DNA from 2 places in the Ciceribacter sp. RN22 genome. Region 1 is predicted to be linked to the other one. Evidence: predicted binding sites of a transcription regulator. Region 1 holds the regulator's gene; the other holds the start of a gene.

Evidence for each region. Region 1 encodes LexA, which represses DNA repair genes until DNA is damaged. Its sites were predicted from a motif close to TGTTCNNNNTGTGTTCNG; they were not measured.
Region 2: NHF53_RS11420 (ATP-dependent helicase) is a predicted target of LexA. The motif match lies at 5,181-5,198, and genes of this name have one in related genera.

The regions. Positions count from the first base shown of each region.
Region 1 covers NZ_JAMXLD010000001.1:1,801,836-1,809,557, reverse strand. Annotated here, with positions in the region: gene eno (phosphopyruvate hydratase) at 1-406, opposite strand, end outside; gene kdsA (3-deoxy-8-phosphooctulonate synthase) at 583-1,431, opposite strand; gene NHF53_RS08995 (VOC family protein) at 1,431-2,327, opposite strand; gene lexA (transcriptional repressor LexA) at 2,544-3,257, shown strand; gene NHF53_RS08985 (ComEC/Rec2 family competence protein) at 3,238-5,730, opposite strand; gene gltA (citrate synthase) at 6,008-7,297, shown strand; gene NHF53_RS08975 (HAD-IC family P-type ATPase) at 7,356-7,722, opposite strand, start outside.
Region 2 covers NZ_JAMXLD010000001.1:2,324,594-2,332,315, forward strand. Annotated here, with positions in the region: gene NHF53_RS11405 (alpha/beta hydrolase) at 1-668, shown strand, start outside; gene NHF53_RS11410 (efflux RND transporter permease subunit) at 674-3,802, opposite strand; gene NHF53_RS11415 (efflux RND transporter periplasmic adaptor subunit) at 3,799-4,962, opposite strand; gene NHF53_RS11420 (ATP-dependent helicase) at 5,241-7,722, shown strand, end outside.

The sequences.
Region 1 (7,722 bases):
GACCGCCGACATAGCGATAGAGCGGCAGGCCGGAAGCTTCCGCGGCGGCCTTGGCGACGGCGAGCGAAACGCCGAGGATGGCGTTGGCGCCGAGGCGCGACTTGTTCGGCGTACCGTCGAGCTCGATCATCACCTTGTCGATCTGGATCTGGTTTTCCGCATCCAGCCCGCCGACCGCGTCGAAGATCTCGGTGTTGACGGCCTCGACGGCGCGCTCGACGCCCTTGCCGAGATAGCGGCTGCCGCCGTCACGCAGTTCGACCGCCTCATGCGCGCCGGTCGAGGCGCCCGACGGAACGGCTGCACGGCCCATGCTGCCGTCTTCCAGATAGACGTCGACCTCGACGGTCGGATTGCCGCGGCTGTCCAAAATTTCGCGGCCGATGATGTCGGTGATTGCAGTCATGAGCGCCTCCCTGGTGCTGGGTGGGATTGAGGATGGCGCCTGTCTTAATCGAAGACGGGAAAAATACAATGCACGCAGTGTGACATCGCCGGCCCGGCGGCCGGAAAGAGGAGGCGGCAACAAAAAGCGCCGGCTCCACCGGGGCCGGCGCTCTATATAGACAATGCCTTGCGGAATCAGGCGCCCTTGGCGACCGCGTCGAAGGCGAGCAGTTTTTCGAGGAGTCGCGGCATGTCGTTCAGCGGCACCATGTTCGGGCCGTCAGACGGGGCATTATCCGGATCCTCATGGGTCTCGATGAAGAGGCCGGCAACGCCGACGGCAACCGCGGCACGCGCCAGCGTCTCCACGAATTCCCGCTGCCCGCCGGTCGAACCGCCCTGCCCGCCGGGCTGCTGCACCGAGTGGGTGGCGTCGAACACCACGGGCGCGCCCATCGCCGCCATGATCGGCAGCGAGCGAAAATCCGAGACCAGGGTATTGTATCCGAAGGAAGCGCCACGCTCGCACAAAAGCACGTTCGGATTGCCGCTTTCGGTGATCTTGGCGAGCACGTTCTTCATGTCCCATGGGGCGAGGAACTGGCCTTTCTTGACGTTGATGACCCGACCGGTCTTCGCGGCAGCGACCAGAAGATCGGTCTGGCGGCAGAGGAAGGCCGGGATCTGCAGAACGTCGACGACAGGGGCGACGATCGCGCATTGCTCCTCGGTGTGGATGTCGGTCAGCACCGGAAAGCCGAATTCCTTCTTGAGATCGACGAAGACTTCCATCGCCTTTTCGAGGCCGATGCCCCGCTTGCCGGACAAGGACGTGCGGTTGGCCTTGTCGAAGGACGACTTGTAGACGAGCCCGATGCCGAGCTTGTCACAGATCTCCTTGGTCGCACCGGCCATCATGAAGGCATGATCGCGGCTTTCCATCTGGCAAGGACCGGCGATCAGCGAGAAGCGCTTGGAATTGGAGAAGACGACCTTGGCGGCACCTTCGCCGACGACGACTTCGGAATTGGTCGGATTGCTCATCAAACTTCCTCGAATACGAAATGCGCGCCCTGCCCCGCTTCACGCGGCACGATCAGGCGACCATCCTTGCGTGCATGGCGAACGCCATTAGCAGCCAGCAAGCGTTCTGTCACGCCGATATCGACTGTCCGAAAGACGATCGCCGCCCCCATGAGCCCACGCCCGGCATTCGGGGCGTCGAGCCCGAAATAGCCGGTGAGACCGGCAGGTGTCAGCACCTCGATCTTCGCGTTTGCCGAAGGGACGACGAGACCGAAGGAATGCGCCTCGATCTCTCGCTGGTGGAAGACGGTTTCCAGCACCTCCTGGAAGTCGGAGGGGTTTTCCTCCGTCAGCACGACCGCCGAGACGCCCGTCACGCCATTGTCGTGGCGTTCGAGCGCCGCACGATCCGCCGGCAGTGGATTGACCCGTTCGCAGGAGAAGAGGAGAAAATCGGGCGCGCGCAGGTCCGCGGCGAAGGCAAGCCTGAACGAGGCCGTCGCCTCGGTGCCATCCGGCAACCTCAAGGGCCGCGAAAAGTGCAGGATTTCGCCCGCGGAGAGGCCGTGCTCGGTATAGATCGCATGGTCCGCGGCCGCATCCGTCGAGGCAACCGCTATTCCCGACAGTCCCTCGCCGTCCGACATGCGGAAGCGGAAGGCGCGGTCGCGGGCGACGAAGACGTTGCCTTTGCGGGCGGCCTCTTCGCACGCCTCCCGGCTCGCCACGGCGAGTGGCTCCAGATAGGTCTTGTCGGAGAAAAAGACGCAGGCGTTCTCGGTGCCGAAGGGATGCAGCGCATCGGCGGCGACCGTGAAGCCGAGCACGCCGAGCCGCTCGCGCGCAGCCTTCAGCCCGTGCACGGGCAAGACGATGTGATCGACGCCACGCGGCGCCTCGATGGCAGTGGACATTCCGCTCCCTCCTTGTCGGTCACGTTTGATGTGCGCGATTTGCCTTCCCTTTGCAAGGCGAACCAGCCCCCGCCCGGCAGCAGCCCGGAACGGGTGGATGCACGGGAAAAATGCGCCGGAGCTCCAATTGCTTACCAATATTTAAGTACTTGCGGAACACATATGGAACAGATAGTGTATGTTCTGGATTTGTTTCATACGACGGGGCTCTGGATCATGCTGACGCGCAAGCAACAGGAACTGCTTCTCTTCATTCACGAGCGGATGAAGGAATCGGGCGTGCCGCCGTCGTTCGACGAAATGAAGGACGCGCTCGACCTCGCCTCGAAATCCGGCATCCACCGCCTCATCACGGCGCTCGAGGAGCGTGGCTTCATTCGGCGTCTGCCGAACCGGGCCCGGGCGCTGGAGGTGATCAAGCTGCCGGAAGCCTATTCCTCCAGCCTGCAGCCGCGGCGGGGTTTCTCGCCGAGCGTGATCGAGGGAAGCCTCGGCAAGGGACAGCCGGCGCCTGCCGCCAAGCCGCCTGCAGAGGAGCGCTCGAGTTCCGTCGCCGTCCCCGTCATGGGCCGCATCGCGGCCGGCGTGCCGATCTCGGCGATCCAGCACAACACCCACGAAATCACCATTCCGGCAGAGATGCTCGGTTCAGGCGAGCACTATGCGCTCGAGGTCAAGGGTGATTCGATGATCGAGGCCGGCATTCTCGACGGCGACACGGTCATCATCCGCAACGCCAGCAACGCAACGCCCGGCGACATCGTCGTGGCACTCGTGGATGACGAAGAGGCGACGCTGAAGCGCTTCCGCCGCCGGGGCGATTCGATCGCGCTCGAGGCTGCGAACCCGGCATACGAAACCCGCATCTTCGGCCCCGATCGTGTCAAGATCCAGGGCAAGCTCGTCGGTCTCATCCGCCGCTATCACTGACCTGTGCCATGGGAGCGCGCTTCGCGGGCTGTTCGTCGGCGAAGCTGCCGGTTCGCCAATCGTAAAGGCGATGCCGCTGCCACGGCCTGTCGAGAGTGGTGAACGCCGTGCGCTGGCGGATGTCCCGATCGTCGTAATTTCCAAGATAGAACTCGGTTGCGCCCATGCGCCGTAGCGCTTCGGCATCGATCATCCTCGCGCCGGAGCGGCAGACGCCGAAGGGTGGACGACGCGGCGTAATCACGAGGTCGGCGACGTCACATGCGACGCCGAGAAGTGCCTGATCCTCGACCGTCGCGACGCGCCATCCTTTCTCAAGCCGTGCGATACACCAGGACTTTCCGGTGCAGCGGAAGCGGCCGGGGATCGCCGCTTCGAACTGCCGCCGCATCGTCTCGCGAACGGTCCGGATCTGTCCTGCGGAAAACCGGTCCGTTCCGGTCGCCCGGACTTCGGTGACAGGATCGTCTGCGCTGCGGAGCGGGCCGAGATGATCGGGACGCGCAAGCGCGTGCTGCCATTGGGAGAAGAGGAAGTCCGCCGGCTTGCTGCGGTTGGTCGCAATCGTCCTGCCGTCGACAGCGGGCAGCCCCGCCAGCCGTCCGTCCTCCGAGACGATGAGGTCGGCGGTGTCTTCCGCCGGCAGGAGGATCGCAAGCCCGATCACCGCGGCAAGCACTGCCGCACCGATCCAGCGCAGCCGCGTATGCAGCAGGGTGAGCAGCAGGAGCCCCGTGGAGGCGAGCGGCAGAAACCAGTCCCCGAACCGGCCGAAGGATGTCCCCTCGCTCCAGCTCGCAACCGTGGTCGCGATCACGATGACGATCTCGAGGCCCTCGCCAGCGAGAATTAGAAAGGGCGTATCGAGGCCGAACGGCATGAGCAGCATTGCCGCAAGCGCCGCCGGCATCACCACCACGGAGATGATCGGCATTGCCGCGAGATTCGCGACGAGACCGTAAGGTGCCAGTCGATGGAAATGGGCGACGGCGAAGATCGCCGTCGCCAGTCCGCCGATCAGCGACGTCACGAAGGTGCCCGCCGCGAAATTCCACAGGAAGGAAAGGATCTTCCGACCGGGGAAGTCCGGCGCGTAGCGCGATTGCCGCGCTGCACCCCGTCGCCAGCCATCGTAGCCGGCAATCAGTCCTGCGGTGGCGGCAAACGACATCTGGAAGCTCGCACCGAGCACCTGTGACGGCCAAACGGCGACAATGACGATCGCCGCCAGTGCGAGGTTGCGCAGGCTGATCGCCGGGCGGTCGAACAGGACGGCAACCAGCATGATCGCCGTCATCAGAAAAGCGCGGATAGCGGAGACCTGCGAGCCGGAGATCATCAGGTAGAGGAAGGTAGCGGCCAGCGCGGCCATGGCAGCGATCTTCTTGATCGGCCAGGACTGGGCGATTGCCGGCGAGAGGCTGAGCAGCTTGCGCAGGCCGACAAAGAAAATGCCAGCGGCAAGTGCCATGTGGAGGCCGGAAATCGCTGTGATGTGCGCCAGTCCCGAAAGGCGCAGCGCCTCCGTCGTCGCCGCCGACATCGATCGCCGGTCGCCGGTGAGGATCGCGGCGGCAAAGCCGCCGGCGTCGCCCGGAACTGTTCTCCTGATTCGCTGCGTGATGTCGTCGCGGACGACAAGAAGCGTCTGCTCGGCCGCCTCCCACCATGCGCGGGCTCCGGTCGCCGGCGCCCCCTCCGCACGCGTCGGCGCTCCAAGAAAGTAGCCTACTGCGCCGATGCCACCAAAGTAGCTGGCGAACGAAAAGTCATCGAGACCGGGCAAGGCAGGGCCGGAAGGCGGCGACAGCCGCGCTCTGCCATGCAGCCTCTCACCGAGCGCAAACGGCTCGTGGCGGGCGCGGGTCATGAGCACGACCTCTTCCGGTGCTCGCCTGATCGCAGGCTCCGCCGTCGCTTCGACGCGCACCAGATAGCGCCAGTCGCCGCCCGCACCCGCCTCCCGCCGGAGCACCCGTCCCGTCACCTGCGTCGTGACCGGTGTGTCGAGAATGACCGTCTGCAGCCTGCGGACCTCGGCATCGGCAAGCAGCATTCCGGCGGCACAGAGCGCCAGCGCCGACCATGTCCGATATGCAGCAGGTCTGCCGAAGCGCGACAGCACCGCGAAGACGGTGGAGACCGCCAACAAAAGCATGGGTGCTGCAATCGGCAAGGTCAGAGGTAAGGCAAACCAGATGACAGCGCCCACCCCGAGCGCGACGGGCACGAAGAGGAAGATATGCCCGAACGCCTCCTCGCGACCGATCGCCGCGCGGCCCGACGACGAGATGGCCGTGGCTGCACGGAAAATGCGCGCAACGACGCTCTCCCGACCCGTCGCCTGTCGGACGACGAGTGCTCCAGCCGAGCGCGGTTCCGCGATAACCACCGCGTCGAGGGAGATGGCAACAGCGATCGCCGGCCCTTCCCCTGCCCCGGTCCCGGCGCGGTCTTCCGCGATCTTTTCCAAGACGGCTCCAGCCCCGATCGGACACCGGATGACGGCACCCCGGTACCGACATCGCAATGCGACAGTAGCAATCAAAGCGAGCGGACGAAAGTCGAAAACGCCCTCTGATGGCACAACAATGAGCCGCGGAAATCACGATATGTTGCTGGCATTTCGCATCGCACAATTTGCCCTTTGGCTAGCTTGGCATTAACGTCTGGATCATATAGCTAACTCGGGACGCTTAACCTGCGACGCCTTTTCGAAGGCGCCGGACCGCCAATTTCGGAGGATTAGCATGACGGAAAAAAGCGCAGCACTGGCACTTGGCGACAAGAAGGTCGACCTTCCGGTGAAGGAAGGAACCATCGGGCCGAGTGTCATCGACATCGGGGCCCTCTACAAGCACACCGGCTCCTTCACCTACGATCCGGGCTTCACCTCGACTGCGTCCTGCGAATCCAAGATCACCTATATCGACGGCGATGCCGGCGTCCTGCTGCACCGCGGCTATCCGATCGAACAGCTCGCCGAGAAAGGTGACTTCCTGGAAGTCTGCTATCTGCTTCTCTACGGCGAGTTGCCGACCGCGGCCCAGAAGAAGGACTTCGACTACCGCGTCACGCACCACACCATGGTGCACGAACAGATGAGCAAGTTCTTCTCCGGCTATCGCCGCGACGCCCATCCGATGGCGGTCATGGTCGGTACCGTCGGCGCACTTTCGGCCTTCTATCACGACTCGACGGACATCACCGATCCGCACCAGCGCATGGTCGCGTCGCTGCGCATGATTGCCAAGATGCCGACGATCGCCGCCATGGCCTACAAGTACCACGTCGGGCAGCCCTTCGTTTACCCGAAGAACAACCTCGACTACGCGGCAAACTTCCTGCACATGTGCTTCGCAGTACCCTGCGACGACTACAAGGTCGACCCGGTGCTCGCCCGCGCCATGGACCGGATCTTCATCCTGCATGCCGATCACGAGCAGAACGCCTCGACGTCGACCGTCCGTCTCGCCGGCTCGTCGGGCGCCAACCCGTTCGCCTGCATCGCAGCCGGCATCGCCTGCCTCTGGGGTCCGGCCCACGGCGGCGCCAACGAAGCAGCCCTCAACATGCTGCAGGAAATCGGCTCCGTCGATCGCATTCCGGAATTCATCGCCCGTGCCAAGGACAAGAACGACCCGTTCCGCCTGATGGGCTTCGGTCATCGCGTCTACAAGAACTATGATCCGCGCGCGAAGATCATGCAGAAGACCATGTACGAGGTCCTCGAAGCGACCGGTCACGGCGACGACCCGCTGATGAAGGTCGCACTCGAACTCGAGAAGATCGCCCTCAACGACGACTACTTCATCGAGAAGAAGCTCTATCCGAACGTCGACTTCTACTCCGGCATCACGCTGCGTGCGCTCGGCTTCCCCACCACCATGTTCACCGTTCTCTTCGCGCTTGCCCGCACCGTCGGCTGGATCGCCCAGTGGAACGAGATGATCGAGGATCCGCAGCAGCGTATCGGTCGTCCACGCCAGCTCTACACCGGCGCACCGAGGCGCGACTACGTTCCGGTTTCGCAACGCTGAGAACGCAGTCAAGGCAGTAACACAGGGCCCGGCAGACCAAGGTCTTCCGGGCCTTTTCTTATTGCGCTTTGCTGTCGTCGTTGCCGCGCTTCATCGACTCCTGCCGGCGCAACAGCCACTTGTCGACTTCACTCACCGCGAGAAGCGGTGCTGTGGCGACGAGCAGCAACAGCCACTGCTCCAGCGAAATCGGCGCGATTTCCAGGAGGTCGTTGACGCCCGGCACATACATGGCGCCGATGTGCAGCGCCTGCGAACCCAGGACCCCGAGCAGCAGGAACGGGTTCGAGAAATGCGACTGCCGGAAGACCGAACGGCGCTCAGAGCGGCTGTTGATACACTGGACGTTTTCGAAGAGTACGAAGAGCAACAGCAGGAGGTTGCTCGCGGCAAAATGCGACAAACCGGACGTCGTCGCCCAGTAG
Region 2 (7,722 bases), 520 kb from region 1:
CCATGGAGGAACTCGCCAAAGGTGCCGGCGCCGACGTCATCATGTTCCGCTGGCCCTCCTGGATATCGGTGAGGGAGTTTCCGGTCCTCAATGCGAAAGCGGCAAGCGAGCGGCTCGTCGCGCTCCTGCGCCAGGTGGCAGAGCGCCGGGAGCCCGGAGGAACGCTTGCCGGCAGGCCGCTGGTGATCGTCGCCCATTCGCTCGCCGGAGAAGTCTTCCGCCATGTCGGAGAGGCCGATGCCGCCCTGCCGCAGGGGCTCGTGGCGCGGATCCTCTTCGCCGTGCCCGAGACAGGACTGCCCGGCCACCGTATCTGGATGGAGAAGCTCACCTTTGCGGACGAGATCTTCGTCTTCATCAACAAGGACGATCCGGCGCTCCAGGTGGCGACGACGATGTTCGGCGAAGCGAGACTCGGACGCTCGCTCGAAAACCTCGACGGCAGCGCTGAACCACTCGCCGCCAATGCCGACTACATCGTTCTCGATCCGGAAAGCTGGCGACACTACTTTTTCGTTTCGGGCCAGCGCAACGAGGCGATCGACGAAGTCTTCGGCGAGATTCTTCGCCGCGGCAGCGCCGCGCTCTCCAACCGCTACCTGCGCCGTGAGCCGGCCGGCAACGCCTACACGGTCGTCGGCCCCGGCACCGAGCAGCCGGAGGGCTGACGCGCCTACTCGCCGGCCTCGACCTTGGCCGCGATCGCCATCTCCTGATGCAGGCGCTTTTCCTCGTCCGCATGCGGTTTGGAGAAGCGCGCCAGTGCCAGATAGGCCACCGGCGTCACATAGAGCGTCACAGCCGTGGCGAGCCCGAGCCCGCCGACCATGACCCAGCCGAGTGCGACGCGCGCCTCCGCTCCGGCCCCCGTTGCGAACACCAGCGGTACGCCGCCGAGCACGGTGGAGATCATCGTCATCATCACCGGCCGCAGGCGCAGGTTGGCCGCATTCTCGATCGCCTCGCGCACCGGCTGCCCCCGGTCGCGCAACTGGTTTGCAAACTCGACGATCAGGATGCCGTTCTTGGCCATCACGCCGACCAGCAGAACCAGGCCGATCTGGCTGTAGACGTTGAGTGATGACCCCGTGAGGAGCAGCGCGAAGACGGCGCAGGCAAGGCCGAGCGGCACGGTCGCCATGATGATGAGCGACGAGATGACGCTCTCGAACTGTGCCGCCAGAACCAGGAAGATGATGATGATCGCAAAGCCGAAGGTCGCGCCCATGCCCTTCGAGTTCTCGGTCAGCGTCTTCGCTTCGGCGAGAGGCATGATGCGCACGCCGGGCGGCAGCAGCGGCGCGGCGATCGTCTGCGTCTCGTTGAGCGCATCGCCGAGCGAAAGCCCCGCCGGCAACCCGGCCGTGATCGCGACCGACGCGAGCTGCTGCTCGCGGGTCAGCGACGGCGCCACCGCCTTTTCCCGCAGCGAGGCGATCACCGACATCGGTACGGTCTTGCCGTCGGCGGTTCTCAGGAAGACGTTCTCGAGATCGGTCGGATCGTCGATCGGCCGGGTGGTGGAGGCAAGCTTCACCGGATAGGCCTCGCCGTCGACGAAGACGTCGCCGATCGAACGACCGTCGAGGAGCGATTGCAGGGCTTGCGACAGCCCCGTGAAGTCGATGCCGAGTTCGGCGGCCCGTTCGCGGTCGACGGTGACGGAGAGCTGCGCCTGACTTATGTCGTTGGTGAGCCGCGGACCGTCGAAATGGCCGCTTTCCTCCATCGCCGCAACGAGCCGGGTCGCAGCACTCGTCAGGGTCTGGTGGTCTGCGCCGACGAGCGCGAACTGCAGGCCGCTGCCGCCGCCGCGGATCCTGAGGCTGTTCGGCTGCATGGCGAAGGCCCTGACCGCCGGCACCCGTGCTGCGGCGGCGTTGACGTCTGCGGCGATCTCGTCCTGGCTGCGGCTGCGCTCCTCCCACGGGGCGAGCGTCAGCACCATGAAGCCGCTGTTCTTGCTGCTGCCGAAACCCGAAATGGAAAAGAGGTTGGCAACTTCGCCGCTCTTGCGGAGCGGTTCGAGATTCTCCTCGATCCGCTGCATCTGGTCGCGCATGAAGTCGAGGCTGACCCCCTGCGGCGCCGTCACCCTCAGCATCAGCGCCGAGCGGTCTTCCCGCGGCGTGAGTTCGCTGGTGATCAGCGAGAAGGCGGCGAGTGCGGCGAGCGAAAACAGGGCCGCGACGACGAAGACGAGCATCGGCGCACCGAGGCACGCGTGAAGCGTCTTGCGATAGAAGCGCGAAAAGGCGTCGCCGAAGCGACCGAGCGGATCGCCACCTTCCCGGTGTTCGTGCGGCTTCAGCAGTCGCGAGGCGAGCATGGGGCAGAGCGTGAGCGCGACCAGCGAGGAAAGGGTGACGGAGAAGGCGAGCACGAAACCGAATTCGCGGAAAAGCCCGCCCACCTGGCCCGGCAGGAAGGAGAGCGGCACGAAGACGGCGGCGAGCGTCGCCGTCGTCGCGATGACGGCGAAGAACACTTCCCGCGTGCCGAGAACGGCAGCGGCCCGCGGACCGAGCCCCTGCCCGCGCCTTCGCACGATGTTTTCCAGCACGACGATCGCGTCGTCCACGACCATGCCGGTCGCAAGCACGACGGCAAGCAGCGTCAGGATGTTGATCGAAAAGCCGGCGAGATAGATAGCGGCCACCGTACCGATCAGCGCGACCGGCATCGTGACGGCGGGAATGATCGTCGCGCGCGCGTCGCGCAGGAAGAGATAGATGATCGCGACGACGATCACGGCGGCAAGCACCAGCGAGCGCACCACTTCCTCGATCGAGCCGCGGATGAAGACGGCGTCGTCGCTGGTAATGCGCAATGTGGTGCCTTCGGGAAGTGTCTTCGAAAGCTCGGCGACCGCCGCCGCCACACCCTTCGAGATGCTGAGCGTGTTCGACTGCGCCTGCCGGATGATCCCGAGACCGATGCCGGCGCGGCCGTTCGAGCGCAGGCTCGTCGTTCCGGTGTCAGCGCCAAAGGTTACCGTGGCCACGTCTCTCAGCCGGACCCGGTTCTGCACGATGAGGTTGCCGAAATCCTCGGGTGTCCTGAGGTCGGCGGTCGCGCGCACGACGATGTCCTGCGTCGGGCTGGTGAGCGAGCCCGCCGGCACGTCGAAGGCGAGGTTGGAGAGCGCGGATGTCAGCGATGCGATGGTGAGCCCGCGGCTTGCCAGCGCCGCCTGGTCGACGTCGATGCGGAAGATCTTCTCCTGATCGCCGTAGATTTCGATGTCGGCGACACCGTCCACCGTCGCGAGACGGTCGGAAATCTGATTGTCGACCAGCAGCGTGAGATCATCGAGGCTCATCCGGTCCGAGGTTACGGCGAGCCGCATGATCGGCTGCGAGTCGGAGTCCGCCTTGACGATGCGCGGCTCGTCGGCATCGTCCGGCAGGTCGTTCGAAACCCGAGAGATCGCGTCGCGCACGTCCGTCGACGCGACGTTGAGATCGGTGCTGTCGGAAAATTCCAGCGTGACGCGGCTCTGCCCGAACTGCGAGGTCGAGGACATGCTCTTCAGCCCCGACACGCGCGCGACCGCCCCCTCGATGACCGTCGTCACCTCCTGGTCGATCGTCTCGGGCGAGGCGCCGGAGAAAGTCGTGCGCACGGTGATCACCGGCTGGTCGACGTCGGGGAGCTCGCGAACCTCGATGCCGTAGAAGGCCGCAAGCCCGGCAACTACGATCAGTGCGTTGAAGACCAGTGCGAGGATCGGCCGTCTGACGAAGAGGGCAGTGAAGCCCGCGCTGCCGCCGCCGGGGAAATCGGAAAACGGCCCGTTCATTGACTTGCGACCGGAACGCCGGTCTCCTCTCCGGCCGGCCGGACCGTCCCGCCCTGGCGCACCCGCTGGATGCCTTCCGTCACGACCCTGTCGCCGGATCGAAGCTCCGCGTCGACCAGCACGGCGTCGGGATTGCGCTGGACGATCCGGACGCGCACCTTCTCCGCCTTGCTCTCGCTTCCGACGCGCCAGACGAACGCGCCTTCGCCGTCCCATTGCACGGCGAGCGGATCCACGGAGGGATAGTTCTCCCCGGCAAACGCCATGGTGACGGTAAACGACATGCCGGCCCTCAGGTCGTCATTCGCGTTGGCGATGCGGGCGCGCACGTGCAGCGTACGGCTCGCCTCGTCGATGCGGTTGTCGATCGCCTCGACCGTCCCGCGATAGAGCTGCCCGGGACGTGCGACGGCGGTCGCCTCGACCGCCTGCCCGACCTTGAGGATGGGCGCGAAGCGCTCAGGCACCCAGAAGTCGACGAGGATTTCGGAACGGTCGTCGAGGGTGGCGATCACCGTTCCCGTGGTGACGTTGTCCCCCGGATTGATGGTGATGATGCCGGCAATGCCGTCGATCGGGGCGACGATGTCGCGCCGCTTCAGGTTGAGTTCGGCGGTGTCGAGTGCAAGCTTCGCCGCCTCGACGGCGATCTGCGCATCGAAGGCGTCGATGCGCGACACCGTGGATTTCAGATTGGCGTAGAGGTTCGCCTTCTCGGTCGCGCTCTTCAGCGCCACCCGCGCCTGATCGCGCGCGATCGTCTGCTCGTCGTTGTCGAGCTGGGCGAGAAGATCGCCTCTCGTCACCTTCTGTCCCGAAACGATCGCCACCTTGGCGAGCGTGCCGTCGACCTGCGGCGTGACCGCGACGGACTGCACGGCGTCACCGGTGCCTATCGCCGAGAGCCGGTCGTTGACGGTGCCGAGGCTGACGGGTTGCACGACGACCACGGGCGCGCCGTTGCCGCCCCGACGGTTGCCTTCACCACCCTTGGCATCCGGTCCCGCAGTCTCGCCGGCCGGCGCCAGGACCGCAACCAGCCCGGCGGGCGCCCCAATCCGCAGCAGCAGGTCTCCGGCTCCCGGCACGAACCTTGCCCAGCCGACGACGAAGGCGGCAACCACCGCGAAAATGACGATCACCTGTTTCCAGAGGGGCATTCAAAAGCTCCGGCAAGGACTGCCGGACCGCGGCGGATGTGCGGGCGGTCGAAGGCGTCCAAATTCGGTCGACATATGCGCCAATATTTCCGCGGGGTCGACTCTCGGCAAGGCCTGCCGGCCAACATTACCAAATTGTCATCGGCCACCCGAGACGGATGCGGACCGGCCGCGGTCACCCGATATTTCCTGTAGAAGAGCCGGGAACCGGCCCGAGCAGGAATGAAACCAGAACGTCTTGACTCGCCTTTCCGGTCCGAATCACTACATTGGGCGCCATGAGTAACGGTTACGACGACATTCCCTTCTTCGACGAAGAGCCGCCGCCGCGCAAGCCGGCAGGACCGGCGACAGGCGGAATTGCCGCCCGTGCCATGGCCGCCCGCGATCAGGCCCGCACCCCGGACTATCTGTCCGGCCTCAATCCCGAACAGCGCGAAGCCGTGGAAACGACCGAAGGTCCGGTGCTCGTCCTCGCCGGCGCCGGCACCGGCAAGACCCGCGTGCTGACCACGCGCATCGCCCACATCCTTGCGACAGGACGGGCCTTTCCCTCGCAAATCCTCGCCGTGACCTTCACCAACAAGGCCGCCCGCGAGATGAAGGAGCGCATCGGCATGCTGGTCGGCGGCGCCGTCGAGGGCATGCCCTGGCTCGGCACCTTCCACTCGATCGGCGTGAAGATCCTTCGCCGCCATGCCGAGCTGGTGGGGCTCAAGTCCGATTTCACCATCCTCGACACGGACGACGTCATCCGCCTGATCAAGCAGCTGATCCAGGCCGAAGGGCTCGACGACAAGCGGTGGCCGGCCCGCCAGTTCGCGGCGATGATCGACACCTGGAAGAACAAGGGTCTCGATCCGGCCCAGATCCCGGAGGGCGACGCCCGCGCCTTCGCAAACGGCAAGGGACGGGAGCTCTACGCGGCCTACCAGAACCGGCTGAAGACTCTGAATGCCTGCGATTTCGGCGATCTCCTGCTGCATCCGATCCGCATGTTCAGGGCCAATCCGGACGTTCTGCGCGACTACCATCAGCGCTTCAAGTACATCCTCGTCGACGAGTACCAGGACACCAACACCGCCCAGTACATGTGGCTGAGATTGCTTGCACAGAGGTCGGCCCGCAGGCCGATCTCCCCCCTTGAGGGGGAGATGCCCGGCAGGGCAGAGGGGGGTACCCCCTCCAATGCCGGCGCCAGAACACCCCCCTCTGTCGGCTCCGCCGACATCTCCCCCTCAAGGGGGGAGATCAATTCCTCCGTCAATATCTGCTGCGTCGGTGACGACGATCAGTCGATCTACGGCTGGCGCGGGGCGGAGGTGGACAACATCCTGCGCTTCGAGAAGGATTTTCCCGGCGCCAAGGTCATCAAGCTCGAACGCAACTACCGTTCCACCGAGCACATTCTCGGCGCCGCCGGCCACCTGATCGCCCATAACGAGGGTCGCCTCGGCAAGACGCTGTTCACTGACCGCACCGAGCCCGAGGACGAGAAGGTGATCGTCCACGCCGCATGGGATTCCGAGGAGGAGGCCCGCGCCGTCGGCGAGGAAATCGAACGGCTGCAGCGTGGTGACGCCGACGGCAAGAAGCACGCCCTCAACGGCATGGCGATCCTCGTGCGCGCCTCCTTCCAGATGCGCGAGTTCGAGGACCGTTTCGTGACCCTCGGCCTCAACTACCGCGTCGTCGGCGGACCGCGCTTCTACGAGCGCCTCGAAATCCGCGACGCCATGGCCTATTTCCGCCTCGTCTGCCAGCCGGCCGACGATCTCGCCTTCGAGCGCATCGTCAACACCCCGAAGCGGGGCCTGGGCGACACCACGGTCCGGGCGCTGCACGACTATGCCCGCGCGCGCGACATTCCGATGCTCGCCGCAGCCGCCGAGATGGTCGAGACCGACGAGCTGAAACCGAAGGCGCGCAAGGCGCTCTCCGACGTGATTCAATACTTCCGCCGCTGGTCGGAACGCCTTGAAACGACTCCGCATACCGAGTTGGCCGAGCAGATTCTCGACGAGTCCGGCTATACCGACATGTGGAAGAACGACAAGTCGGCGGAAGCGCCGGGCCGGCTCGAAAACCTCAAGGAACTCGTCCGCTCGATGGAAGCCTTCGAATCGATGCGCGGCTTCCTCGAACACGTCTCGCTGGTCATGGATACCGAGCAGAACGAGGACATGGACGCCGTCTCGATCATGACGCTCCATTCCGCCAAGGGGCTCGAATTCGACACCGTCTTCCTGCCCGGCTGGGAGGAAGGCCTCTTCCCCCACCAGCGCGCCCTCGACGAAGGCGGACGCTCGGGCCTCGAGGAAGAACGCCGCCTCGCCTATGTCGGCATCACCCGCGCCAAGCGCCGTTGCCACATCTGGTTCGTCTCCAACCGCCGCATTCACGGCCTCTGGCAGTCAACCATGCCCTCGCGCTTCCTCGATGAACTGCCGCAGAGCCATGTCGAGGTCGCCGAAGCCGAAACGTCCTACGGCGGCTACGGACGCGGCGGCTACGGCCAGTCCCGCTTCGATCGCGCAGATCCCTTCGCCAACTCCTATTCGACGCCCGGATGGAAACGCGCCCAGCAGAACAAGTCAGACGCCACCCGCGACAACTGGGGTACCCGCTCCGGCCATGCGGTGGAACGCATCGGCTACGGCGAGAGCGGCCCGCGCGGCAGGACGATCGAGGGCGAACTGGTGGCGAAATCCACCAGTTCGGAGCCATCGAAATTCAAGCTCGGCGACCGCGTCTTCCACG